DNA from 3 places in the Methylophilus sp. VKM B-3414 genome. Region 2 is predicted to be linked to each of the others. Evidence: predicted binding sites of a transcription regulator. Region 2 holds the regulator's gene; each other region holds the start of a gene.

Region 1 (5,839 bases), on a different contig from region 2:
CGCGACCAGGTCGCAGGCAAAATCCAGGAACGCTATGGCATCACCAAGGATGAAGCCGAGAAACAGCTCAAAGCCTGGGAAGACAAACACCGCCACTAAGGCCTGCGCCATACCCACTTAGCATGATGCAACGCTTGGCGTTTTAGCATCATTGTCTAAGCAGAGGCGCCCCGCAGGACAAGCCCAGCTTGTCCTGCGTTGTATCTGCCTATCAGGCCTTAACCTGTATTGCGCAAACTGGTAGCAATGCCATTAATGGTCAGCGGAATGGCCCACTTGAGTTTTTCATCGGTTTCGCCATTGCGGTAACGCTGTATCATTTCCACCTGCAAGTGATTGAGCGGATCCAGATAGGGCAAGCGGTCGCGAATGGACTTGGCGATGACCGGCTGAGTGGCCAGACGTTGCGTGGTGCCCAGCAGCAGATTGACCGCGTCGGTGGTCAGCTTGTGTTCATGCGCAATGCGGCTGAAAATTTCTTCGCGCAAGGCTTTGTCGGCCAGCAAATGGGCATAATGGCGGGCCACGATCAGGTCGGTTTTGGCCAGCACCATATCGACGTTGTTGATCAGGGTATTAAACAGCGGCCAGTGTGCCTGCATCTCCAGCAACATTTCCAGACGCGCCTGCTTCAAGGCTGGGTCGTGCGCTAAAAACTGGTGAATGGCGCTGCCCAGACCATACCAGCCTGGCAGCAGCAAGCGGCACTGCCCCCATGAGAATCCCCACGGAATCGCCCTTAAATCCTCAATCCGTCGCGTCGATTTGCGCGCGGCGGGCCGGCTACCCAGATTGAGTCCGGCAATTTCCTCAATCGGCGTGGTATTGAAAAAGTAATCGGCAAAGCCCGGGGTTTCATAAACCAGGCTACGGTAGCTGGTCATCGCCGTGGCTGAGAGGGCTTCCATCACGCTTTCAAACGCACGCCGTTTGGCGGGCTCCAGCTGGTCGGCCGGGAACAAGGTGGCATCCAGCGTCGCCGCAATCAGGGTTTCCAGATGCTGGCGGCCGACCACCGGGTCTGCATAACGCGTGGAGATGATTTCGCCCTGTTCGGTCAGGCGAATCTGGCCATCGACGGTGCCGATGGGTTGCGCCATGATGGCCTGATAGGTCGGGCCGCCGCCGCGGCCAACCGTGCCGCCGCGGCCGTGGAACAGGCGCAACTTGACGTTGGCCTGGTTAAACAGTTCCACCAGCGAAATTTCTGCTTTATACAGCTCCCAGTTCGAGGTCAAAAAACCGCCATCCTTGTTGCTATCCGAGTAGCCCAGCATGACTTCCTGCTCATTGCCCTGGAAACGGATCACATGGCGGATGCCGATCAGGCTCAGCCATTTGCCCATGATCATGGGCGCGTCGCGCAAGTCGGCAATGGTTTCAAACAGTGGCACAATATTCAGATCGACCTGGATATTGGCCGAGCCCCACACGCCGCGCAACAAGCCAGCCTCACGTTGCAGCAAGGCCACTTCCAGCAGGTCAGACAAGGTTTCAGTGTGCGAAATAATATACTGGCGTACCGCATGCTCACCAAAGCGCTGGCGCACCTCACGTACGGCTTCCAGCACGCCGATTTCCTTGTGCACCAGCTCGGAATATTGCTGGAAAGGCGAAAACAGCAGGCGCGGTTGCTTCAGTTCTTCGAGCAAAAGGCCGATTTTCTCTTCCTCGTTAAAACTGGCGTAGTCAAAATCGTAGCCCGCCTTATGTAACAGCTCGCTAATCACCGCTTCATGCACGTCAGAGGACTGGCGGATATCCACGGTGGCCAAATGAAACCCAAACGTGACTATGGCTTTAATCAACTTGCCCAGCCGCGGATAAATCAAGGCCTCGCCATGGTGATGGCGCAAAGAGTCGGCAATGGTCTGCAAGGGGTGCAGCAAGGCCTCAGGATCTTCGTAAGGCTCGTTGCCGACTTCTTCCGGCAAACTCCAGCTGGCATCGGGTAGCAAATGGCTGGCGGTCACCAGCAAACGGTCATGCACGCCATTGAGCGCGAGCCGGTAGGGTTCATCCAGGCGATGCGATGACTGGTCGCGCGAAGCTTTCGCCAAGGCCAACACTGCCTCATCCACACCAACCACGCGCGTGGACACAGCCAGCTCGCGCTTGAGCGCGGCCAGCTCTTGCAGATAGAACTTGAACAAAGTGGTGGCCTGCAGGCGCACACTATCGCGCAAGGTGGTGCCATTCACAAACGGGTTGCCGTCACGGTCGCCACCAATCCAGCTACCCATGCGCAAAATACCTGGCAAGTCCATGCCGGGCAGCCAATCTGCCAGGTCGCGCTCGATATCCTGCAGGATTTCAGGGATCACATGTAAGAAGGTACTTTCGTAATAGGTCAGTGCGTTTTCAATCTCATTGAGTACACTGAGCTTGGAGTAGCGCATCATGCGGGTTTGCCACAAGGCCGACACCGCGCCTTGCAATAACAGCTTGTTGCGCGCCAGTTGGCGCTCAGACACCATGTGCCCACGCTGTCCCAGCAACTCCGCAATCAGTTGCTCAATGTCTAGCACACTTTTACGCTGCACCTCGGTCGGATGCGCGGTCAGTACCGGTGAGATCAACGCGTCCTGCAACAGTTGCTGGATTTTTTGCGGCGCGATGCCGGAAGCCTTGATTTGTGCCAGCGTGTGCGACAGCATGCCAGGCGCAGGTGTATTTTGCTGGCAATGGCCGAGCTCCTGTCCGTAAAGATCTTCGGCCAAATTCACCAGATGCTTGAAATAAGCCAGTGCACGCACTACGCGCACCGTATGCTCCAGACTCAGGTCAGCGAGCAACTGCTCAAGATCTAAAGAAGCCTGCTGGTCATGATTCTGGTGAAAACGCAATGCGGCTTGCCGGATGGCGGCAATTTTCTGCGCAACCGCTTCGCCCTCCACCTCCAGAATGGCCTGATCAAGTAAATCACCTAACAACTGAATATTGTTGGACAGCCGCATTTCCGCCGTTAGCATGGCGTCGGCTGCAAGTTTTTTTATCATGATGCCTCTCCTCTAGCTTAGGTTATCCCTAGCAACAAGCAGGCCATCTAAAAAAAAGATTTTTTTACTTTAAAATCAGCGTATTGGAAGAAACGAAATTCAAGTGCCTTATACGAAGTGACTCCCATGCACTGCCAACAGGCAAACCGGTGCACCGATTTGGGCCTCGAATCACATCGGCAACAGTCGCGTTGAACGCAGACTTTCCATCAGCCCCTGAAACGGCAAGGCCGCAGAGTTTGATGGATTTTTTGCGGAAATTTGCACTAGCAAAGACGCTACGACTATGCATCACACTCGGTTTCCTGAGGCATAATAGACAGATGAAATGCATCAATCTCGATCATTGGATGGCACAAATCCTGTCCGTCTGGCAATCGTTGGCCGCGCAGAGCGTTTGGCTGCAGGATGGCTTTTTGCTGCTGATGTGCCTGATCATCGGCTTGCTACTATTTCTGTTTGGGACCGTGATCGGCTTGTTTACGCAATCACTGTGGGGCATTTTTACGACGGGTCGCCAGGGCAGCGACGAAGAGCACAAGTAAATAAGCGCTATTCTGGCGTCAGCCAGCGGGCAATCGCGTCGAGCTCTGCCGCACTGTCGCTGTCAAAATCTGCATACTGATGACCGCCGGTTCTGGCATACCAGTATTCACTATTCCAACGGTCACCTTCTATTTTATGCAATACCGCATGTATCCAGTTGGCAGTGGGATCACTGTACACCTGCGCAATCTGATGTGCGCCATGCCAGTCTCCGGCTTGCGCCAGCCTCACTGCCTGCAATAACAATGTCCGGTTAGACATGCTTGGGGTATTCAATCGTCCCCTTCTGGATGAATTCGATTTTATAGCCATCCGGGTCTTCGATAAAGGCAATGACGATGGTACCGTGTTTCATCGGCCCCGCCTCGCGCACCACTTTGCCGCCCTTGGCCTTGACCAGCTCACACGCTTGATAGGCATCGTCCACCTCAATCGCCATATGACCATAGGCGGTGCCCATGTCATAATTGGTTTTGCCGTAGTTGTAGGTGAGCTCCAGCACGGTGTGGTCGTACTCGTTACCATAGCCGACAAACGCCAGTGTAAACTCGCCGTCAGGATAATCCTGGGTACGGATTAATTTCATGCCCAGTACGCCAGTATAAAAGTCGATGGAACGTTGCATATCGCCCACGCGCAACATGGTATGTAAAATCCGCATTGATGTCTCCTTGATCTCTGATTTTTTTAATCTGTTGTGGACGTAACCGGTCCACTCGGCTTAACCCCGCGTGGCAACGATGCGCTGATATTTCTCCAGCAATTGCTCCTTGGTTTCGCGCCGCTCAGGGTCTAGCGGAATGCAGCTGATCGGGCAGACCTGCTGACATTGCGGTTTATCGTAATGGCCGACGCACTCGGTACACAAGTCGGGGTTGATTTCATAAATTTCTGCGCCTTGCGAGATGGCTTCATTCGGGCACACGGGCTCACACACATCGCAGTTAATACATTCATCGGTAATAAATAAAGCCATGATTTTCTTTACATCGCTACAGAGGCGCCATCACTCAGGTGATCGCCAGTTTTTGCTTGATTGCCCGTTCGACGCCAGGTGAGACAAACTGGTTCACATCGCCTCCCAGGCGCGCCACTTCACGCACCAGGCTGGAGGAAATAAACATGAACTCTTCCGCCGGGGTCATGAACAGCGTTTCCAGTTTGGGATAGAGCTTGCGGTTCATGCCCGCCAACTGAAACTCATATTCAAAGTCACTGGCCGCACGCAGGCCACGGATCACCATCTGCCCGCCCTGCGCCTGCACAAACTGCATGAGCAAGCCGTCAAAGCCGACCACACGGATGTTATCGCCTGCAAACACCGACTCTGCCAGCGCAACCCGCTCTTGCAGGCTGAACAAAGTTTGTTTGCTGGTGCTGCCAGCCACCGCCACAATCACCTGGTCAAACAGCTTGGCCGCCCTGCGCACAATATCCTCATGCCCCAGGGTGATGGGATCAAAGGTGCCTGGATAGACGGCAATTCTGGTTTTACTCATCGCTTGCTTCCGTAATCATCGTTGTGTCGTTGCTGGCTGCCGCTGACTTGATTGCCTTAATCCGTGCCAGCAGCCGCATCGGCTGACGCGGGTTGCAGCAGGTGAAAATAGACCTGACCCGCTTTGCCCGATTTGACCACCTGCCAGCATGCATCGGATTTTAACGCATATTCGGCCTCAACATATAGCCAGCCTTCAGGCGCCAAATGTCTGGGCAGCACGGGCAACAATTGCGCCAGCCAGTCCTGGCGATACGGCGGGTCACAAAAAATCACGTCAAACGGCTGTTGATTGCTGCTCAGAAAAGTTCTGGCATCCATTTGCTGGATGCGGGCCTGGGTCGCCTCCAGCAAACGCTGGTTCTGGCACAAAGCTGCATAAGGCGCTTTGGCCAATTCGAGCATGGTGACCGCTTTGGCATTGCGAGACAGCGCTTCAAACCCCAGGGCGCCGGTCCCCGCAAACAAATCCAGGCAGGTTTTGCCTGTCAAGTCCTGGCCCAGCCAGTTAAAGACGGTTTGCCGCACGCGGTCTGGCGTCGGGCGTAGCCCTTCGGCATCGGGAAACTTGAGCACACGGCTACGCCATTTCCCGGCATTCAATCGTACCTGATTCATGAGCGGTGGTTGATTCGAATAAATAAAGCAGCATTATCCCAGATTTTGCATCCCGACTACCCATAGCCTGCGCTAAACCGAGGGTGCACCCAAGTCATCGTGTTATGATTTCGTTAATTCATCAAGGAATATTGCTATGGAGTTTTTATTTGGCTTTGGTCTGCTGGGCGGCGTGATC
Region 2 (5,839 bases):
GGAGACGAATCAGATGGCGGTTGAAGCAGTTAACATGATGGAGCAGCACAAAATAAATGGCTTTTTGGCAGTCGATGCCCAAGGGCAGTTGGTAGGGGCATTCAATATGCATGACTTATTGAAAGCCAAAGTCGTTTAGCTTATACAGGCATTAGAATTCAGGCATGCTTAAACACCCCATTTTGTTGCCGATTGCGTTAATGCTGTTGCTGGCGCTGCTGACCTTCTGGATTAACCAGAATGTGCAAGAGCAAGCACTCAAAATGAACATACTTAATCGCCAAGCGCCGGACTACATGTTGTACAACTTTGTGAGTACCCGCACGGATGCGTCCGGTAATACCAAATATGTGCTGGCGGCCGCAAAAATGCGCCACTTTCCTGCCAATGACTATACAGAATTGCAGCGGCCACGCTTTACCCAGTTTGGCCTGAACAAGCCTTACACGCAAATTTATGGTCAGCAAGGACGTGTTTCCGCCAATGGTAAACTGGTCGAGTTTAGCAAACAGGTCAAGGTGATCCGCCAAGCCTCCGCCACCAAGCCAGAAACACAAATGCAAACCGAGCGGCTTTGGCTGGAGCCGGATACCGAGGTAGCACACACAGACCAGCCGGTGGTCATCCGCCAAAAACCGGCGACAGTGATTACAGGCACGGGCATGCGTTTTGATAACCGGGCTGATACCATGCAATTGTTTAACCGGGTACATGTGCATTATGAGCGTCCACCCGTCGCCAGCAATTTGGCAAGCCCGGCCCAGGCGTCAAACACAGAACGCCAATGACCGTTGATTATGGAGAAATGAGTTGAACACGCACAAGCCCTTATTTTTAGCGATCTGCATGAGCGTATGGGCGCTATTGTCCATGCCGCTGAGTGTGCTGGCCGAAGAATCCGACCGAGATCAACCGATAGAGCTTGAGGCGGATACCGTGACCGTGAACGATGCTAAAAAAATTAGTATCTACACGGGCAACGTGATTCTTAATCAGGGCACTTTGCAAATCAAGGCGGACAAAATGATCGTACGCGAGGATCAGGACGGCTTTCAACATAGCACCTGTACCGGCAACCCCACCACATTCAAGCAAAAACGTACCGGTAAAGACGAGTGGATGCAAGGCAGTGGTCAACGTATCGAATACAACGCCCGCATGGATAAAGTGCAACTGTATACCAATGCCTGGGTTAAACGTGGTGAAGACATCGTGACCGGGGACTACATCAGCTACGACGCCAATGCCGAGTATGCCGAGGTGATTGGCGGCACCAAAGCCAACCCGAACGGGACGGCTGGCAGCCGCGTCAAGGCCACCATACAGCCTAAAAATAAAACCACACCGCCTGTCATTGACAACAAGCCAACCTCTCAACAGGGATTACGGATGAATCGCTCCTTGCAACTCAAGGTCGAACCTGCCCCTGCCGAAAACACTGGTGAGCAAGGCAAAGAGTAAGCTTAAAGATGGAAACCATGGCAGCAGATCAGAACCATTTGCAGGTTAACCGCCTGAAAAAAACCTATCAGGGCCGTACCGTCGTCAAAAACACGACGCTTGAGTTACGCAGTGGCGAAGTGATCGGCTTGCTGGGTCCCAACGGGGCAGGCAAAACCACCAGCTTTTACATGATTGTAGGGTTGGTTGCGCTGGATGAAGGCAACATTACGCTGAATGGCGCCGACGTGAGCCGCGCGCCCATGCATGAGCGCGCGCGCATGGGCTTGGCTTATCTGCCCCAAGAAGCATCCATTTTCCGCAAGCTCAGCGTAACCGACAACATCCTCGCCATTCTTGAAACCCGTCCCTATACGGAAGAGCAACGTGAGGCGAGGCTTGAATCCTTGCTGGATCAATTGCATATCCAGCACATCCGCAACAGTCAGGCCGTCAGCTTGTCTGGTGGCGAACGTCGACGCGTTGAAATTGCGCGCTGCCTGGCCACTGACCCTAAATTTATTTTGCTGGATGAACCGTTCGCCGGGATTGATCCGATTGCGGTGATCGAAATCCAGAAAATCATCCGCTACCTGAGCAGTCAGAATATTGGTATTTTAATCACCGACCACAATGTGCGCGAAACGCTGGATATCTGTGACCGCGCTTATATTGTCAATGAAGGCGCTGTGTTTGCAGCAGGCACGCCCGATGAAATCATTCAGAACGAAGGTGTGCGTGAAGTGTATCTGGGCAAGAATTTTAGGCTGTAATCCGTCATGAAACAGAACCTGCAATTACGTATTTCGCAAAATCTGGCGCTGACGCCGCAGCTGCAGCAATCGATCCGTTTGCTGCAACTTTCCACGCTGGAACTGAACCAGGAACTGGAAACCATCCTGCAGGAAAACCCGTTACTGGAAATGTCAGACGGTGAAGAAGGCGAGTTTGAAGATAACACACCGCCTCCCCCCACTGTAGAAGCTGAGCCGACAGATGCCAGCTCGTTTGACATGGCAACGCAGCAAGAGATCACCGCACCGGCAGAAAGTCTGCGTGAAGACTTGCACGATGAGCTGGGCGGGAGCGAGAGCGACCTGCCCAATTTAAACGAGGAATTCACGCCGCCAGAGTTTGAAGATGATTATGAAGAGTTTGGCAGCACCAGCAACTGGGACGAAGCCGGACGCAATCATCAGGAAGACGAAGACAGTGACTTTTCCAGACAGGAAACCACCAGCATCAGTTTGCGCGAGCATCTGATTGATCAGATACAACTGGCACATTTATCGCAACGTGACATGAGCCTGGTCAAACTGCTACTGGATAGCATCACTGATGATGGCTATCTGGAGCAAGATCTGCAGGAGATTGTGGAGCACTTGCCACTCGAACTTGAGGTCGAGCTGCTGGAACTGGAAACCGCCCTCAAGCTGATCCAGAATCTGGACCCTGTAGGCGTAGGTGCGCGCGATTTACGCGAGTGCCTGCTCTTGCAACTGACGCGTTTGCCGCAAGAAACGCCACACTTGCAAACCGCCATTGCCATTGCCAAAGACCACCTGGCGCTGCTTGCCAACAAAGACTTTGTCAAACTGCGCAAGGTGCTTGGTTGCGATGAAGCGGTACTCAAGGCGGCGCAGCACCTGATCCGCCAGCAAAACCCCAGACCCGGCAGCGAGTTTTCCAGCTTTAGTCACGATCACTTTATCCAGCACGATGTGGTGGTTAAAAAAATCAAGGGCATTTGGGTCGCCTCCTTAAATGATGGCGTGATCCCCAAACTGCGCATCAACCAGATGTATGCGGACATCCTCAAGCGCAACCGCGAGAGTTCAGGCCAATACCTGCAAAGCCAGATGCAGGAAGCCAAATGGATGATCAAGAATATCCAGCAGCGTTTCTCGACCATTTTGCGCGTGTCGCAAGCCATTGTAGACCGCCAACGCAACTTCTTTGAGCATGGTGAAATAGCCATGCGCCCACTGGTACTGCGTGAAATCGCCGAAGAACTCGACTTGCATGAAAGCACAGTTTCACGTGTCACCACGCATAAGTATATGCTCACACCGCGTGGCGTCTATGAACTCAAATACTTCTTTGGCAGCTCGGTAGCCACAGACGCAGGCGGCTCCTGCTCTGCCACCGCCATCCGAGCCTTGATCAAGCAAATGGTGGCCGAAGAAAACCCGAAAAAGCCTTTGTCGGACAACCAGATCACCGACACACTGGCACAACAAGGCATCGTCGTTGCCCGCCGTACCATAGCCAAATATCGCGAGTCCCTTAATATTCCGCCCGCGAACTTGCGCAAAACGCTCTAAACAAAAAAGGCCGCAGATGCGGCCTTTTTTGTTTCTCAGCTCCGATCACCTGATTGTGATCTTGGCAAATTTACGTTTACCCACCTGTGCGATCACTGTCACACCTTTAGTCAAAGGCAGATTCTTATCATCCACCTTGACGCTGTCGAGCTTGACGCCGCCTTGCTGCACTGCGCGCATGGCTTCACTGGTGCTTTCAACCAGGCCCGCCTGTTTTAACAATTGGCTAATGCCGATGCTGTCGCCTTCAATGGTCACTTCAACTTCGGGCACGTCATCCGGGATGCCGCCTTTGGCACGGGTCTGGAAGTCCTGCAAGGCTTTTTCAGCCGCGGCTTGACCATGGAAACGCGCCACAATTTCTTGGGCAAAGCCGACCTTGATATTGCGGGGGTTTGCGCCACTGGCGACTTGCGCCTTCCATTCGGCAATGGTTTCCAGCGTCGCAAAAGACAGCAAATCAATATAGCGCCACATCAGTTCATCTGAAATCGACATGATCTTGGCAAAAATAGTCTCTGGCGCCTCGCTAATGCCAATGTAGTTACCGAGTGATTTGGACATTTTATTGACGCCATCCAGCCCTTCCAGCAGCGGCATCATCAGCACACATTGCTGCGACTGGCCGGCCTGCTTTTGCAATTCACGCCCCATGAGCAGGTTAAACTTCTGGTCGGTACCACCGAGCTCAAGATCCGCTTGCAGGGCGACCGAATCATATCCTTGCAGTAACGGGTACAGAAACTCGTGAATCGCAATCGGTTGATTACCCTTGAAGCGTTTGGAGAAGTCATCGCGCTCCAGCATGCGGGCCACGGTATGGCTGGCAGCCAGCTTGATCATCCCCGCCGCACCGAGTTCACTTAACCAGTTGGAGTTGAAAACAATCTCGGTTTTGGTAGGATCCAGTATTTTAAAGACTTGTGCAGCATAGGTATCGGCGTTGGCCTTGACCTGCTCCACGGTTAAGGGTGGACGGGTGGCGCTTTTGCCAGTCGGGTCACCAATCATGCCGGTAAAGTCACCGATCAGGAATAAAATCTGATGGCCCAGATCCTGCAACTGGCGCAATTTATTAATGAGGACGGTATGACCCAGGTGCAAGTCGGGCGCGGTAGGGTCAAAGCCAGCTTTCACACGTAACGGCTTGCCTGTTTTCAGTTTCTCGACCAGCTCCTGCTCGATCAGTAACTCATCTGCGCCACGCTTGATAATGGCCAACGCCTTGGCAATTTCTGGGCTCAATGCTGGCACTTCAGATGAGGGTTGTTTGGTATCGGTCATGCGGGTATCCGTCAAATACAACGATGCGCACTGATGGCACCGTCTCAAATAAGTAAAACAGCTATTTTAACGTAATCCCATGCATTTCTGTAAGCGCGGCTGGAGCAGTGTTAAAATGACACCCATGCAAGTTTCTGCCGATCGCTCCCAGCCACGTTTGTTTATTGGACTGATGTCTGGCACCAGCCTGGACGGGGTGGATGCCGTGCTCACCTCGCAATGGGGCGAGCAACTGAGACAAACGGCCACCTATTTTCTGCCCTACCCTGACGCGCTTAAACAGCGTCTACTGGCCTTGCACACGCCCGCCAATAACGAGTTACACGAGGCCGCAGTGGTTGCTAACCAGCTCGCAGAACTCTACGCGCAAGCCGTCAAGCAACTGCTTAAGCTCGCCGACATCCGTGCCGAGGCCGTGACAGCCATCGGTTGCCATGGCCAGACCATCCGGCACTGTCCGACACTGGCAGAGGGCATGGCATACACCATACAATTGGGCAACCATGCCCGCTTGGCAGAATTAACAGGGATCACGGTCATTGGCGACTTCAGAAGTCGCGATATTGCCGCCGGCGGCCAAGGCGCACCGTTAGTGCCGGCCTTCCACCAAGCGGTGTTTACGAGTGCAGACAGGCATCGCGTCGTCATTAATATCGGCGGCATTGCCAACTTGAGTGATCTGCCAGCACACGGACAAGTCACAGGCTTTGACTCGGGACCCGGCAACCTGCTCATGGATGCCTGGACGCAGCAACACACAGGCCAACCCTATGATGCGGGCGGGCACTGGG
Region 3 (5,839 bases), on a different contig from region 2:
AGCCTGGTGCGGCTGGTCGACGACCAGCGTGTGCGCCAGGTTGCCAAACGCATCTGCAAACGGGGTCAGCTGCCCGGCTACCTTGATCTCCCAATGTCTGACTTGCTGGCGCGGGTCCGTGCGGGGTGTCAGGCGCAGTTGCTGTATTGTGTATGGCACCATTTCGCTGTACACATATTGGGTTTGATGTTCGATGGTTAACCGCATGTCGCTTCCCAAATAAAAAAGCGCAGTGCTGTCTTAGAGCAATCTGCGCATGAGGGGTTCATGGCAATCGTGTGTCAGGCGTCAGGCCGTGGCGCTTAAAAAATTACGTTGTATTTCCTCGCCCAGTTTGCGGTTGGCCAGAATAAATTCATCCAGAAAATGGTGTACGCCATCTTTTAAAATGTCCAGCATGCGGCCGTAATGCAGTCTGGCATGCATCTGGCCAGCCAGCCGCTCGGCTTCGGTGTGGCGGCTGCCGGCGACCTGACGCAAAATCGGCATGATCTCGGCGTAACAGGCATGCAGAGACCGCGGCATGTCTTCACGCAGAATCAATAATTCAGACACCTTGGTCGGTTCAATGGCATCGCGGTAGACTTTTTGGTAAGCCTGAAATGCCGAGACCGAGCGTAACACCGCACTCCATTCGTAGTAATCCACCGCGCCGTAATTGGCTTCTTGCATGGGCATCAAGTACTCATACTTCACATCCAGCAGGCGGGCAGTATTGTCTGCGCGTTCCATAAAGGTGCCCAGGCGCACAAAGCTAAAGGCCTCGTCACGCAACATGGTGCCAAAACAGACGCCACGGAACAGGTGCGAACGGCTTTTTACCCATTCGCAAAATTCGCTCAAGCCGGATTGGGTCAGGTCCTGTTTGATATATTGCCCAAACTCAATCCACAGTGTGTTCATGTTTTCCCAGGTCTCGGTGGTCATGGCCACACGCACGGCACGGGCGTTTTCACGCGCACTACGCAATGAGCTGTAAATGCTGGACGGGTTCTGGCTATCCATGACCAGATGCTTGATGACGTTGGCGGCCGACAGCTCTTTGTAATTGCTGTCATAAATGTCGCGGATCCCGGCAATTTCAAGCACGGCATCCCAGAGTTCGGCTTCGTTGCTGCTGTCTGAAGGCAACAGGGACATGTTATAAGTCACGTCCAGCACACGGGCCACGTTTTCAGTACGCTCAATATAGCGTGCCATCCAATATAAATGATCTGCGGTACGGCTTAACATATGACGGCCTCTTGCGTTGCTTGTTGGGCAGCCATTTGCGACTGCACGGTTTCTGCACTGACATCGTCCCGCTCCAGCACCCAGGTATCCTTGGTGCCGCCCCCTTGCGAGGAGTTCACCACCAGTGACCCTTCTTTGAGCGCTACGCGCGACAGGCCACCCGGCACCACACTGACCGTTTTGCCAGACAGCACAAATGGCCGTAAATCCACATGACGCGGCGCAATGCCCTGGTCGACCAGCGTTGGGCAGGTTGACAGTGCCAGCGTCGGCTGCGCGATGTAGTTAGCGGGTTTGGAGACGATGCGTAAACGGAATTCTTCAATTTCCTGCTTGCTGGCTGTGGGGCCCACCAGCATGCCGTAGCCGCCTGAGCCCTGCACTTCCTTGACGACCAGCTCGGGCAGATGATCCAGCACAAAGGCCAGATCATCTTCCTTGCTGAGTTGATACGTAGGCACGTTCTGCAAGATGGGGGATTCACCCAAGTAGAACTTGATCATCTCCGGCACGTAAATATACGTCGCCTTGTCATCGGCCACGCCGGTGCCTACAGCGTTGGCCAATGTGACGCCACCATTGCGGTAAACGGAGAGCAGACCTGGCACGCCCAACAGGGAATCGGGCTTGAACACCAGAGGGTCGAGGAAGTCGTCGTCAATGCGGCGGTAGATCACGTCCACCCTTTGCGGGCCTTGCGTGGTGCGCATATAGACGGCGTTATTACGGACAAACAAATCCTGGCCTTCCACCAGTTCTATGCCCATTTGCTGGGCGAGGAAAGCATGTTCAAAGTAAGCGCTGTTGTAAGCGCCGGGTGAGAGCAATACCACGGTCGGGTCAGTGACGCCGGTCTGGGCGACCGAGCGCAGGTTGTTTAGCAGTACACTGGGGTAATGCTCCACCGGGGCAATCGGGTATTTTTTAAACAAATCCGGGAACAGCCGCATCATCATCTTGCGGTCTTCGAGCATATAAGACACGCCGGAAGGGGTACGCAGGTTGTCCTCCAGCACGTAAAACTGCGACTCGCTGGTGCGGACCAGGTCTATCCCTGCCACATGCGCATACACCTGGTTAGGCACAGTCACACCCACCATTTCCGGGCGGTATTGCGAATTGGTCAGGATGCTGTGCGGGACAATGCCGGCCTTGATGATTTCCTGATCATGATAAATATCATGCAGAAACATATTGAGGGCGCGTACGCGCTGGACGGCACCTTTGGACAAATGCGCCCATTCACTGGCCGAAATCATGCGTGGAATCACATCAAATGGAATCAGGCGCTCGGCACCATCTTCTTCACCATACACGTTAAACGTGATGCCGACGCGGCGGAACAGGACTTCTGCTTCTGCGCGTTTGGCCGCCAGTTGCTGGGTAGGCACATTCGCCAACCAGCGGTTATAGGCCTGGTAAATCGCCCTTACATTGCCCCCATAGCCCTGCATTTCATCAAAAAACTGTTTGGCCGTTTGCGTCATCGTGCTGGACCTTTGCCTTACTTGTAAAATTCATTTAAACAAGAGCAAGCCGTGTGCCAGCCTGTAAAACCCATTTAAATCATGAGTTTATGTTTTATATGAGCGGGTTTTAGAAAGAAAGTGCACCTAAGTGGTGCACTCTCGAATCACGGTTTTGGTGCAAACCGCGTGTTAAATAGGGCTTATTCAATATTCTGAATCTGTTCACGCATCTGTTCGATCAGCACTTTCAGTTGCATGGACACTTGTGTCGTTTCAATCGCCACCGATTTGGAGCCTAGTGTGTTGGCTTCCCGGTTCATTTCCTGCATCAAAAAGTCCAGCTTTTTGCCCATGGTGCCGCCAGCCGTAAGGATACGGTCCATTTCAACAATGTGGGCATTGAGCCGCGCCAGCTCTTCATCGACATCAATCCGTTGGGCATAGAGCACGATTTCCTGACGTACGCGGTCATCCTCTGCCTGCATGGCTTCACGCAGTTTGGTGGTCAGTTTATCCTGATATTGGCTGATCAGGGCAGGTAACAGCGGTTTGACGATGCTGATCTGCTCACGGACGCCTTGCAGACGGTCGAGCAGCACTTGCTTGAGTTTTTCACCTTCGCGCTGGCGGGCGGCAATCAGTTCATCAATGGCCTGCGACAAGCCATTGAGCAGGCTCTGTGCCATGGCCTCGGTATCGATGCTCTCCGTTTGGCAAACACCGGGCAGCTTGAGCACTTCAACCAGATTGACGGGTTGCGCCTGCGGAAAATGTTGCTGTAAAGCGGCCAGGGTTTGCGCGATCTGCCCGACCATCTCAGGGTTGAGCGTCAGGTTAGCCACCGCGGCATCGCTTTTGAGATTGATGCGGCATTCAACTTTGCCACGTCCCAGGCGGGACTGCAGCAATTCACGTACTTGCGCCTCAAACTGGCGCAAGTTGTCATCGATTTTGACATTGAGCTCGAGATAACGGTGGTTGACTGCTCTCAGCTCAATCAGCAGCAGTCCGCCAGTAAAGCGGCTTTCGGTGGCCGCAAAGCCGGTCATGCTCAACATCGGTTGGCTAGCGGGGGAATTTTTTATCGTCATCATCTGGCTCCTGGCAAACTCACTGATTGTATCAAATGCGGTATCGTTATGCGAAAATGGTACAAACAAGGCGGCGCGCAGAACAAATCACAACCTCTGCTGATGCCATGCCCTTAATAAAAGCCATGATTGTGACGTTAAAGCGCTAGTGAAGCTCGCTCATAAATACGATTTTGCCTTGCCGGTAGGCACTGTGCTGCATGACTACACCATTACCAAGGTGCTGAGTCTGGGCGGGTTCAGCTTCGTCTATCTGGCGCAAGACGCGCAGAAAACCACGGTTGCTATCAAGGAATACATGCCGGTGACCTTGGCCGAGCGCGAGGGCGATACGCATATCCGCTCTAATGGCAAAAATGAAGCCGCCTACAAACATGGCATGAAGTGCTTTTTTGAAGAAGGTCTGGCGCTGGCCAATATCGAGCACAAAAATATCGTGCGCGTGAAAAACTTCTTCCGCGCCAACAGCACCGTCTATATGGTCATGAAATATGAGCGTGGCAAATCGCTGCAAGACTACATCATGGCGTTAGCGCAGCCTGTGCCCGAGAATTTTCTGATCCGCATGTTCGTTGAGTTGCTCAATGGATTGCGTGAGGTGCACTCACGCAAATTGCTGCACCTTGATATCAAACCGGCCAATATCTATATCCGCCTGGATGGCTCGCCAGTGCTGCTGGACTTCGGTTCGGCGCGCCAGGCTTTGTCCGAGGTGACGCTGGCGCCCACTTACACGCCGGGTTATGCCCCGCCTGAGCAATATATAGACCGCAAACATCTGGGCCCCTGGAGCGATATTTACAGTATAGGCGCCAGTATGTATGCCTGTATGCACCGGGCCTCGCCGATCGCGGCCAACCAGCGCCTCAAGCACGATATGCTGGTGCCGGCCGTGGAGTTGGGGCAACAGATCTACTCTGAAAAATTGCTGGCGATTATTGATGAGTGCATGCAGCTGGACTACATGCTCAGACCGCAAAGTGTGTTTTCATTGCAGAAAAAAATGATCGGCATCCATGTGGCTGAAGATCCGCGTGGCTCGCTGGTGGATAAAATTATTAAAGTGTTGACCAAGCCACTATGAAATTCATCCTATGAAATTCACCATTGCACAAGGTAGTCGCCAGGGGCCGCGACCCTATAATCAGGACCGGCTGGCCTACTCTTACCATCGGCATGCCATTTTCATGGTATTGGCAGACGGCATGGGCGGGCACCAGCATGGCGATGTGGCGGCCGAAATCGCGGTCAAAACCATGATCGATGCCTTTCAGCGCGAATCAAAGCCCATGATTGCGCAACCCGCGCAATTTTTGCGCGAGCAGATTGCACAGGTGCATGAGGTGATCGAAAACGTCCGCCTGCAAAAGCGTCTGCAAGAGTCTCCGCGGACCACCATCGTCGTGGCTTTGATTCAACACAACAAACTGTTTTGCGCCCATGTCGGCGATTCCCGCGCCTACCTCTACCGCAACGGCCTGGTCGAGTTTCAAACCGAAGATCATTCTGTGGTGCAATCCTTGTTGCGCGAGGGTAAAATCCGCGCTGACGAGGTCAACCATCACCCGCACCGCAATAAAATTTATAATTGCGTCGGCGGGGATCGTGAACCGCAGGTCGAGCTGACCGCGCCGATTCCGTTGCGTGAGGGCGATGTGGTGTTGCTATGCTCGGATGGCGTCTGGAACGTGGTGTCCGAGATCAGTATGGCGCAACACATGCTGGCGGCGGATATCCATGATGGTGTCACGCGTTTGCTCGACGATGCCGATGCCGCCAGTATTACCGTTGGTGATAACATGAGCGCCATTGCGCTGCAGTGGGGCGAACGCATTGTCACCCCGCTGACGATTTCAACGCTGGATTTACCGCTAGACGTCACCACCACCATGATGAATGAAAGCCCGGTCACGCCCAGTCCGTATGCGTTAGACCTGACTGACGAAGAAATCGAAAAGGCGATTGCCGAGATTCAGGAAGCGCTGGGCAGAACCCGGCAATTGATTAAATAAGAGAAAGTAACCATGACCAGACCCAGCCAGCGCG

The links. Region 2 encodes sigma-54, which starts transcription at its own class of promoters, with help from an activator protein. Its sites were predicted from a motif close to TGGCACNNTTCCTGCT; they were not measured.
Region 1: the regulator sigma-54 is predicted to act here: its motif matches at 3,030-3,045, upstream of ppc (phosphoenolpyruvate carboxylase).
Region 3: the regulator sigma-54 is predicted to act here: its motif matches at 2,764-2,779, upstream of Q9292_RS02965 (circularly permuted type 2 ATP-grasp protein).

The regions. Positions count from the first base shown of each region.
Region 1 is NZ_JAVTLI010000007.1:118,190-124,028, forward strand. Features, by position in the region: gene Q9292_RS07840 (CsbD family protein) at 1-99, shown strand, start outside; gene ppc (phosphoenolpyruvate carboxylase) at 219-2,999, opposite strand; gene Q9292_RS07850 (hypothetical protein) at 3,323-3,544, shown strand; gene Q9292_RS07855 (hypothetical protein) at 3,552-3,806, opposite strand; gene gloA (lactoylglutathione lyase) at 3,799-4,206, opposite strand; gene Q9292_RS07865 (YfhL family 4Fe-4S dicluster ferredoxin) at 4,267-4,521, opposite strand; gene coaD (pantetheine-phosphate adenylyltransferase) at 4,556-5,044, opposite strand; gene rsmD (16S rRNA (guanine(966)-N(2))-methyltransferase RsmD) at 5,101-5,661, opposite strand; gene Q9292_RS07880 (PLDc N-terminal domain-containing protein) at 5,798-5,839, shown strand, end outside.
Region 2 is NZ_JAVTLI010000006.1:86,385-92,223, reverse strand. Features, by position in the region: gene Q9292_RS06795 (KpsF/GutQ family sugar-phosphate isomerase) at 1-139, shown strand, start outside; gene lptC (LPS export ABC transporter periplasmic protein LptC) at 165-788, shown strand; gene lptA (lipopolysaccharide transport periplasmic protein LptA) at 811-1,461, shown strand; gene lptB (LPS export ABC transporter ATP-binding protein) at 1,470-2,213, shown strand; gene Q9292_RS06775 (RNA polymerase factor sigma-54) at 2,220-3,764, shown strand; gene tyrS (tyrosine--tRNA ligase) at 3,810-5,048, opposite strand; gene Q9292_RS06765 (anhydro-N-acetylmuramic acid kinase) at 5,173-5,839, shown strand, end outside.
Region 3 is NZ_JAVTLI010000003.1:146,413-152,251, reverse strand. Features, by position in the region: gene Q9292_RS02975 (transglutaminase family protein) at 1-207, opposite strand, end outside; gene Q9292_RS02970 (alpha-E domain-containing protein) at 289-1,233, opposite strand; gene Q9292_RS02965 (circularly permuted type 2 ATP-grasp protein) at 1,227-2,720, opposite strand; gene Q9292_RS02960 (YicC/YloC family endoribonuclease) at 2,903-3,796, opposite strand; gene Q9292_RS02955 (serine/threonine-protein kinase) at 3,942-4,877, shown strand; gene Q9292_RS02950 (PP2C family protein-serine/threonine phosphatase) at 4,888-5,805, shown strand; gene rph (ribonuclease PH) at 5,818-5,839, shown strand, end outside.